3 regions of the Gynuella sp. genome follow, and region 1 is predicted to be linked to each of the others. Evidence: predicted binding sites of a transcription regulator. Region 1 holds the regulator's gene; each other region holds the start of a gene.
What was found. Region 1 encodes PhoB, which activates phosphate uptake and scavenging genes when phosphate is short. Its sites were predicted from a motif close to TGTCATANNNNTGTCANA; they were not measured.
Positions count from the first base shown of each region.

Region 2: ACQY6I_RS13105 (bifunctional 2',3'-cyclic-nucleotide 2'-phosphodiesterase/3'-nucleotidase) is a predicted target of PhoB. The motif match lies at 1,388-1,405, and genes of this name have one in related genera.
Region 3: ppk1 (polyphosphate kinase 1) is a predicted target of PhoB. The motif match lies at 1,816-1,833, and genes of this name have one in related genera.

Region 1 is NZ_JBNKSF010000027.1:217,302-220,566, reverse strand. It holds gene rd (rubredoxin) at 1-89, opposite strand, end outside; gene ubiA (4-hydroxybenzoate octaprenyltransferase) at 289-1,152, shown strand; gene phoB (phosphate regulon transcriptional regulator PhoB) at 1,255-1,947, shown strand; gene phoR (phosphate regulon sensor histidine kinase PhoR) at 1,978-3,265, shown strand, end outside.
Region 2 is NZ_JBNKSF010000034.1:215,107-218,371, reverse strand. It holds gene ACQY6I_RS13110 (D-2-hydroxyacid dehydrogenase family protein) at 239-1,210, shown strand; gene ACQY6I_RS13105 (bifunctional 2',3'-cyclic-nucleotide 2'-phosphodiesterase/3'-nucleotidase) at 1,492-3,265, shown strand, end outside.
Region 3 is NZ_JBNKSF010000026.1:105,261-108,525, forward strand. It holds gene ppk1 (polyphosphate kinase 1) at 1-1,763, opposite strand, end outside; gene ACQY6I_RS09500 (hypoxanthine-guanine phosphoribosyltransferase) at 1,911-2,468, opposite strand; gene ACQY6I_RS09505 (dihydrofolate reductase) at 2,682-3,182, shown strand.

The DNA of each region.
Region 1 (3,265 bases):
CAGGCGGTTCCAGGTTCAATCCCTTCTTCCGGTAAACCTTCGGCTTCATCATAAATGAAACCACAGACTATACATTGCCATTTTCTCATCACTTAACCCCCTATCGATTCTGCGGCCAAAGCTACTGAGCCTGTTTTGCAAAAGCAATAGCAGGGCTGTATTTCTCTACTAATTTCCTGGTATCGGTCACGCAAATTATCAACAAGTATAAGCATCAGATGATTCTGTTTCTGATAAACTGCGCAGCCATCATCAGTGTCCCAAGTTTGCGGTTTTGATCCCAATATTATGAATCAGGCTCTTAAATTACGGATTAATGCGTATATTGCGCTGACCCGTCTCAATCGTCCCATAGGAACATTTCTCGTTTTGTGGCCCACTTTATGGGCTTTGTGGCTGGCTGGTGGAGGGTTGCCGAAGATCTCCAATCTGCTGATTTTCATCACCGGTGTGGTGCTGATGCGCAGTGCCGGGTGTGCCATTAATGATTTCGCGGATCGAAATATTGATGGTCATGTTCAACGCACCCAGGCAAGGCCTCTTGCTTTAGGCATTATCAGGCATCATGAAGCTGTGATTCTGTTTGTGGTGTTGTGTCTGATTTCATTCGCTCTGGTGTTGATGACTAACCGGCAGACCGTCTACCTGTCGTTTGCAGGAGCAGCATTGGCATTCGCTTATCCATTTATGAAGCGCTACACCTATTTACCCCAGGTGGTGCTGGGGGCGGCTTTCAGTTGGTCGATTCCAATGGCATTTATGGCTGAAGCCGGGGAGCTGACATCAATTACCTGGCTGCTGTATACCGCCAATCTGCTATGGACAGTGGCGTATGACACTCTATATGCAATGGTTGACCGTGAGGACGATTTAAAAATTGGCGTGAAATCGACTGCTATTCTATTTGCCGAAGCCGATATTTTCGCAGTGGCAACTTTGCAGGGGCTGGCCTGGTTGACCTGGATACTGGTCGGTGTTCAGGCGGGGCTGGGACTATTCTACTACTTGGGCCTGTTGGTTGCTGGTGCTATGTTCTTCTGGCAGATCTGGAGTGTTCGCAATCGTGACCGCGACGCCTGTTTTAAAGCGTTTTTGCACAACAATTGGGTTGGAGCGGTTATTTTTGTGGGTATATTTCTGAACTTTCTATGACAGTCTATGAGTACCCATATTTGACACTGAGATGACAATTGTCACTAATTTGTCATAAAGGGGCAGTTTAATTTTGCCTGAGTCAAATTGAGTGAGATAGCTATGTCTGGAAAAACCATACTGGTCGTTGATGATGAGACCCCCATCCGAGAAATGATTGCCGCAGCGCTGGAAATGGCGGGTTATCACTGTATTGAGGCAGGTGATGCACAGGAAGCGATGTCAGTGGTAGTGGATCAGAAACCGGACCTGTTATTACTGGATTGGATGTTGCCTGGTTCCAGTGGCGTGGAAATCTGCCGGCGGTTAAAACGGGACCACCTGACAGCCGAAATACCGGTGATCATGTTGACGGCCAAAGGGGAAGAGGACCATAAAATTCAGGGGTTGGAGGCCGGTGCCGATGATTATATCACCAAGCCGTTTTCTCCCCGTGAATTGGTGGCGCGACTGAAAGCGGTATTACGCCGGGCTACCCCGCCTGGTGTGGAGGAGGCGATTGAAGTGAATGGCCTGAGGCTTGATCCAGGCAGTCATCGGGTCAGCTCAAATGGACAGGAAATTGAAATGGGCCCTACAGAGTTCAGGCTGCTACAATTCTTCATGAGTCATCAGGAACGTGCCTACACACGGGCACAGTTATTGGATCAGGTCTGGGGAGGAAATGTTTATGTGGATGAACGTACGGTCGATGTACATATTCGCCGCCTGCGCAAAGCCCTTGGTGACCAGTTGATGACCATGATTCAAACCGTACGTGGAACTGGCTACCGTTTTTCTGCAAAAATCAGCTGACTCCCAATTAGAATTGGATAACACTTTTCAATGATTAAAGATTATCGACGGCAGCATCTGACTTCTGTTGTTGCCATGGCTTTGGCCGTGATGTTGATTGGCGCCATTCTGGGCTATCCACTCATTGCCCTGCTGTTGTATCTGATCGGTTATGTCGCTTGGTCCATGTGGCAGCAGAACAAGCTGATCGAGTGGCTAAAACAAAAAGACACCACCGCAGAAAGTTTGCCGGACACCGACGGGCCGATGGGGATGGTATTTGATTATCTCTACGGATTATTACGTCGGCATCGTCTCGAAGTACACCGTCTCAATACCGTTATCAACCGATTCCAGACCTCCACATCTGCTCTTGAGGATGGGATTGTGATTGTGAATCAGGATGGCACATTGGAGTGGTGGAACGAAGCGGCTGGTGACTTGTTGAGTTTTCAGCCGCAGGACCGTGGCCAGCTGATTAACAACCTGATTCGCAGCCCTAAATTTCAAAAGTTTTTCCGCAATGCCGTTCCCCGTACCAAAGTGAATATTCCTGCTCCGAGACGCGAACATCTGACATTGCAGATTGCCATTACCATATATGGTGAAAACGAACGATTGCTATGGGTGCGTGATATCTCCCGACTGCGGCAACTGGAACAGATGCGCAAGGATTTTGTTTCCAATGCCAGCCACGAACTGCGTACACCATTGACGGTGCTGCAGGGGTATCTGGAAACATTTATTGATATGGGTGACGTGTTGCCAGAACGTATGCATCGGCCATTGCAGCAAATGCAGGCGCAGACCCGGCGCATGACCAATCTGGTCAATGATTTGATGCTATTGACCCGCCTTGATGGTGATGATGATCGTCGCGGAGACATGCAGGTACATGTAAGGCAGTTACTGGAAAGTATTGTTGAGGATGCGCAAGCCCTCAGTGGAGATAAACACCATCAGATAGAGCTCGATATCGAAACTGAAGCTGACCTGATGGGAGATCCGAATTCATTACGCTCCGCGTTTTCCAACCTAGTGTTCAATGCTGTGCACTATACTCCGGAAACCGGCCATATTCTCGTTTCATGGCGTCAGGATGAACGGTTTGCTTATATGAGCGTCAAAGACAGCGGTATTGGTATCGAAGCTCGTCACATTCCGCGTCTGACGGAACGTTTTTACCGGGTTAATGTTAGCCATTCTACAGCGACAGGAGGAACTGGCCTGGGGTTGGCAATCGTCAAGCATGCGCTGCAAATCCACGACGGTACATTGGATATTAGCAGTGAGGTTGGTAAAGGCAGCACATTTACCTGTCGCTTTCCTGTGAAGAATC
Region 2 (3,265 bases), on a different contig from region 1:
AATCTGATTTGAAACCAGCCTTTTTGTTTTGTACTTTTCTATTTCATATCTATTCTGATCGACCTTCTTTAGAGCCAACTTCGGCAGCGCCTGATTCGGGTTTTTTAACGGCTATCGGTATACTGCATTTTTGTCTGAGCTTATGCTGGCAACTGATTCGTGCGGTATAACCGACTGACATCACCGAATACTTTCACTATCAAATGATTTCAATAATCTCATTACCAAGGAAACTGCCATGAAAGTCGCTATTTTGGATGATTACCAGGATGTGGTAAGAAATCTCGATTGTTTTGATCTTCTGGTCGATCACGAGGTGTTGGTTTTGACAGAGACATATCCGGAAGAAGTGTTGGTGGCAAAGCTGGCCGATGTGGAAGCGCTGGTGCTGATTCGTGAGCGTACGGTCATCACCGAGTCTTTGCTATCAAAACTTCCCAAGCTGCGATTGATCAGTCAGACCGGTAAAATCAGCCATCATCTTAATCAATCCGTGTGTCAAAAATATAGTGTGGATATCGCCGAGGGTGTGGGCTCTCCGGTGGCGCCGGCAGAATTGTGCTGGGCATTGATTATGGCGGCATCCAGACATATTCCGGCCTATGCTGCCCAGCTTCAGGATGATCACTGGCAGTGTTCCGGTGGACGCGGACTGGGCCGGACACTGAACGGGTTGACCTTGGGCATCTGGGGATATGGCAAAATTGGTCGACGGGTGGCGCAATATGCCAAAGCTTTTGAGATGACGGTGCTGGTTTGGGGCAGTGAGTCGTCACGCCTGGCTGCTCAGCAGGATGGTTTTACTGCTGCAGGATCAAAAGCAGAGTTCTTTTCAACGGCTGATATTGTGACTCTGCATTTGCGTCTGAATGAAGCGACCAGAGGCTGTGTGACCAAGGCCGATCTGCAACAGATGAAAGCTGACTCTTTGTTTGTGAACACCAGTCGCTCTGATCTGGTGGAGACCGGGGCCGTGTATGAAGAGATGCTGGCGCATCCGGGTAAACAGGCTGCGCTCGATGTGTATGAGGTTGAGCCGGCAACACGGGCGAACGAGCCGCTGCTGTCTTTGCCGAATGTCACGGCTCTGCCGCATCTGGGCTATGTGGAACGCAACAGTTATGAGCTTTATTTCCGTACGGCGTTTGAAAATGTAGCGGCGTATGCACAAGGGCAGCCCAAAAACCTTGTAACGACAGTAACGCTTTAGTTTTCACCTTAAGTTATCGCTGTTTGGCATTTATGGTGATGGTGTTTGTTCACCGATGAGCAGATGTTTGAGAGATGGTGTGTATAGGTCAAACTATTGTTGCCTGACCGGAACAAAATCACCATAACACGGCATATCCCTTGCCTGTATGGCTCTCAGGCGCGAATATGACCATCTGGTCATGTTTTTTTCATATTTCAATTGTTGAATAGCACCATAACTGATCAGATAACAACCAAGACTGCCTCGAATGCAGCAACACCGAAAAATTGGAGTTCACCATGAAAAAAGTTTTAGCACTGGCTATTGCTTCCATTATTACCGCACCAGCGTACAGCGCGACGGTGAATCTGCGGGTGATGGAAACGACCGATATCCATATGCATATCACCAATTATGACTACTATCGCGATGCTGAAAGCGACACTGTGGGCCTTTCAAAAGTGTATACCTTAATCAAACAGGCACGAAAGGAAGCTGAAAACTCGGTGCTGGTGGATAACGGTGACCTGATTCAGGGCAATCCTCTGGGGGATTATGTGGCCAAAGGCAGGGTGCTGCGGTTTGGGGAAACACATCCGGCTTACAAAGCTATGAACCTGATGGATTACGATGTCGGCAATATTGGTAACCATGAGTTCAATTATGGTCTGGATTTTTTGATGAAGGCTTTGAGCGGTGCCGCTTTTCCGTATGTGAATGCCAATGTGTATGTGGATGATCATGATGGTAATCCTGACAACGATCAGAATTATTTTCAGCCTTATATCATCAAAACCAAAAAAGTAGTGGATACGGATGGCAATGAGCAGTTTCTGAAAATCGGGTATATCGGTTTTGTCCCGCCTCAGATCATGACCTGGGACCAGAGCAATCTGACCGGTCGGGTGGTGGCCAGGGACATCGTTGAGAGTGCGAAAAAGTTTGTACCGGAAATGAAAGCCAAAGGTGCCGACATCGTGATCGCGGTCCCGCATAGCGGCATGTACAACAATCCGCGCCAGGGAATGGATGAGAATGCCACTTACTATCTGGCCAAAGTACCGGGTATCGATGCCATTCTGTTCGGTCATTCGCACTTGGTGTTTCCAGGCGATGAAGCTTTTGCCGATTACGAGGGGGTGGATGCCGATAAAGGTACCGTGTATGGGGTACCGGCCGTTATGCCAGGATTCTGGGGCAGCCATCTCGGAGTGGTTGATCTGACTCTGAATAATGACAAAGGCCGCTGGAATGTGGTGAATGGTAAGTCTGAAGCCCGGCCGATTTACAAGCGTGAAGGTCGTGATGTGATTCCATTGGTGCAGGCAGCCAGCGAAATCAATACCGCTGTTCAGTTTGATCATCAAGGGACGATTGCCTACATGCGTCAGAAAGTCGGTGAATCGACCTCTGACATCAATAGTTTCTTTGCCCTGGTACAGGATGATCCATCGGTACAGGTGGTCAGCAATGCCCAGACCTGGTACGTGAAGGAAATCATTCAGGGAACTTCTTATGAAGGTCTGCCGGTTCTGTCGGCAGCGGCACCGTTTAAAGCGGGTGGTCGCGGTGGCGCGGATTACTACACTGATGTACCTGCTGGTGATATCGCTTTGCGTAACGTCAGTGATCTGTACATCTATCCGAATGATCTGAAAGTCGTGAAGCTGAGCGGAGCTGAAGTGAAAGAGTGGCTGGAGATGTCTGCCGGTCAATTCAACCAGATCGACCCGGCTGCCGGAGTGGATCAGAATTTGGTGAACGAGAATTTCCCTACCTATAACTTTGATGTGATCGATGGGGTTCGTTATCAGATCGATGTCACTCAGCCAGCCCGCTACAGCAGTAAGGGTGAACTGCAAAATCCAGGTAGTGAGCGTATCGTCAATCTGACCTTTGAAGGCAAGCCGATTGATATGAATGCCGAGTTTCTGGTGGCAACCAATAATTATCGTGCTGGTGGCGGTGGTCATTTCCCCGGCTTGGATGGTTCGAGCATTGTGATCGATGCGCCGGATAAAAACCGCGATGTGATCGCTAACTACCTGTTGACTCAGAAGACTTTCGATCCAG
Region 3 (3,265 bases), on a different contig from region 1:
CGGCCTACGATAGAACGTACTCGTATGTTTTCTGACAGTCCTGGAATTCCTGGTTTTAAATGGCATATGCCACGGATGATCAGGTCAATCGAGACGCCGGCTTGTGAAGCCTTGTACAGTTCAGTAACCAGCTGCTCTTCACACAGCGAATTCATTTTCAGAATAATGTGTGCGGTTTTGCCGTTGTTTGCGTTATCCACTTCCCGTTGAATTTTACGGATCATAGAACGGTGCAGAGTGAACGGAGCATGCAGCAGGGTTTCCATTTTGGACATTTTGCCCATACTGCTGAGCTGCAGAAAAATACGATAGACATCTTCTCCACAAGATTTGTCTGCGGAAAACAGACCGTAATCAGTATAAACCTGCGTGGTTTTGGCGTGGTAGTTGCCAGTTCCCAGGTGGACATAGTTGCGCAGTTGGTTTTTTTCCTTTCTGGCAATCAATAGCATCTTGGCATGGGTCTTAAACCCAACCACACCGTAAATGACGTGGATACCGTAACGCTGCAGCTTGTTAGCCAGGGCAACGTTGTCCTGTTCATCAAAACGGGCACGCAGTTCCACGACGACAGTCACTTCTTTGCCGGCTCTGGCTGCCTGAACCAAAGCGTCTACCACAGGTGATTCTGAACCGGTACGATAGAGAGTCTGTTTAATAGCGAGGACCTGGGGGTCTTTGGCTGCTTGACGTATCCATTCCACCACCGTGCTGAACGATTCATATGGATGATGGACCAGAATATCCTGGCGACGGATAGCATCGAAATAGTTATCGTAGCGTTTAAATGCCCGTGGTACGGATTGCGTAAACGGCGGAAAATAGTGAGCAGGATCTTTGATCAGACTAAACAGATCATTGAAGCGGGATAAGTTGACCGGACCGTTGACTTTGAACATATCACGGTTGCCTACTTCGCAGCGATTGAGCAGAAATTCCAGCTGGTCTTCCGGTGTATTGTCTGCCAGTTCAATACGGACTTCATCACCGTATTGGCGATAGGCAAGTTCCCCTTCCATGGCTCTGAGCAGATCATCGGTTTCCTCTTCATCCAGAAAGATGTCCGTATTCCGTGTCAGTCTGAACTGATAGCAACCCAGCACTGTCATCCCGACAAACAGTTCATCCATAAAATGGTGAATGATTGATGACATCAGGATAAAACCGCGTCCTTCGCTGACCAACTCAGAAGGGAGTTCGATAATATTGGGCAATGATCGTGGCACCTGGACAATGGCCCGCCCGGAGTTTCGTCCAAAGGCATCTTTGCCATTGAGGCTGACGATAAAGTTAAGACTTTTATTCAGGATTCGTGGAAACGGGTGCGCAGGATCGAGACCAATCGGGCTGAGCAGTGGTAAAACATCGCTTTGAAAGTAGTTATGCAGGTAGTTGATCTGATCGCTGACCCATTCATCCCGGCGCAGAATATAAATACCATTTTCCCTGAGTAACGGCAGAATCTGTTCATTTAGAACTGTATATTGCTGATGGACAAACTCATGTGCCTGTTCTGCGATTGCCTCTTTGGTCTGAGTGATGGTCATGCCATCGGCAAAGGAGGTTGTTCCTGATCCGCGCTCAATCAGTTCAATCAGACCTCCAACCCGGACCTCAAAGAATTCATCCAGATTGGTGGCTGAGATACATAGGAATCTAACTCGTTCCAATACCGGCAGGGACGCATCTGTGGCTTGATGCAATACCCGCTTGTGGAATTGCAACAGGCTGAGTTCACGATTAAAAAAAGATAATTCTTTCATATAACAACCGCTTTTTATCAGGCAATAAACGGATAACAGTATAAGACGTAACTGTTACAGAATTGTAATGGAAGATAAAGTTATTCAGACGAGGCGGTTGACAGTGACCCGTCAACCGCAAATCAGTGACTATCGGTGAGGGGGGGATTACATGCCTTTAACCGCGTAGATCCCGGGAGCGTTACGCCAGTATCCTTTGTAGTCCATGCCGAAACCGAAGACAAAGCGGTCTTCACATTCAAGGCCAATGTAGTCTGGAAGGATATCCGGGCGGGCTTTACGGTCGTGCAGTTTATTCAGCAGAACGGCTACGTGTAAGTCACCGACCTGCTCATTACGGCAATGGTCAACAATGGCACCGAGGGTGGAGCCTTCATCATAGATGTCATCGACAATCAGGATGGTGCGGTCTTTGAGTTGTTGAGCAGGAAACGCTTTCCAGTCCAGTTCAGAACCGCGGGTTTCATTGCGATAGCGGGTGGCATGCAGATAACTGACTTCAAGTGGAAAGCCGAGCTTGGTGACCAGTTTACCAGTTAGTACCAGTCCGCCATTCATGACACTGAATACAATCGGATTTTTACCAGAAATATCGTTACTGATCTCTTTTGCCATGCGGTCAATTGCAACTTCTATCTGGCTTTCACTGAATAAACAATCAGCTTCGTCCATAACTTGCTGGATATCGCCGGGAACGGGGGTCATTACTATCTCCAAAATAAGGTGTATGGCATATGCGGAAACAACGGACAGTGCGCCACTAAATATTTACGGAACCGGGAAGTCGCGGGACGCATTGAATCCACAGTTCCAGGAGGACAGCTAAGGTTAATGGCTCGGCAGTTTTATCGCAACTGTTCGACCAGACCCTTTATAATGTTATAGCGTCACAGGCTTTTAACAGTAAGGAGTTTCGCCATGAAACTGGCATTGGTATGGGCAATGGCCCGAAATCGGGTTATTGGTAAAGATAATCAATTGCCCTGGCGGCTGCCGAATGACATGAAGCGTTTTCGACAGCTGACCACAGGCAAGTGTGTCATCATGGGGCGTAAAACCTATGATTCATTGGGCCGGCCCTTACCAGATCGCGAAAACATTGTGATCACCCGACAACAGCAACTTAGTTTGCCGGGGGTACATGTCGTTGGCAGCCTTGAAGAGGCTATTGAGCTGGCGGAATCACTGTCTACGACCCGGCAGCAGGATGAAATCATGGTTATGGGAGGAGCTGAAATATACGCCCGTGCGTTGCCCGTTGCAGATCGTTTGTATATTACTCATGTACATGCCGATATTGAGGGCGATACCTGTTTCCCGGAATTTGATATGCAGCCCTGGCAGTTGCAGAGTACAGAGGAGTTCTGTGCGGATACTGATAACTCCTACGACTACAGTTTTGCGGTGTACAGCCGCTGAGCATGTTTGCCGGTAAATTATCGTTCAGCAAATTAGCAGCACAAAAAAAGCCCTGATATCAGGGCTTTTTTGGGTGAGGGGTG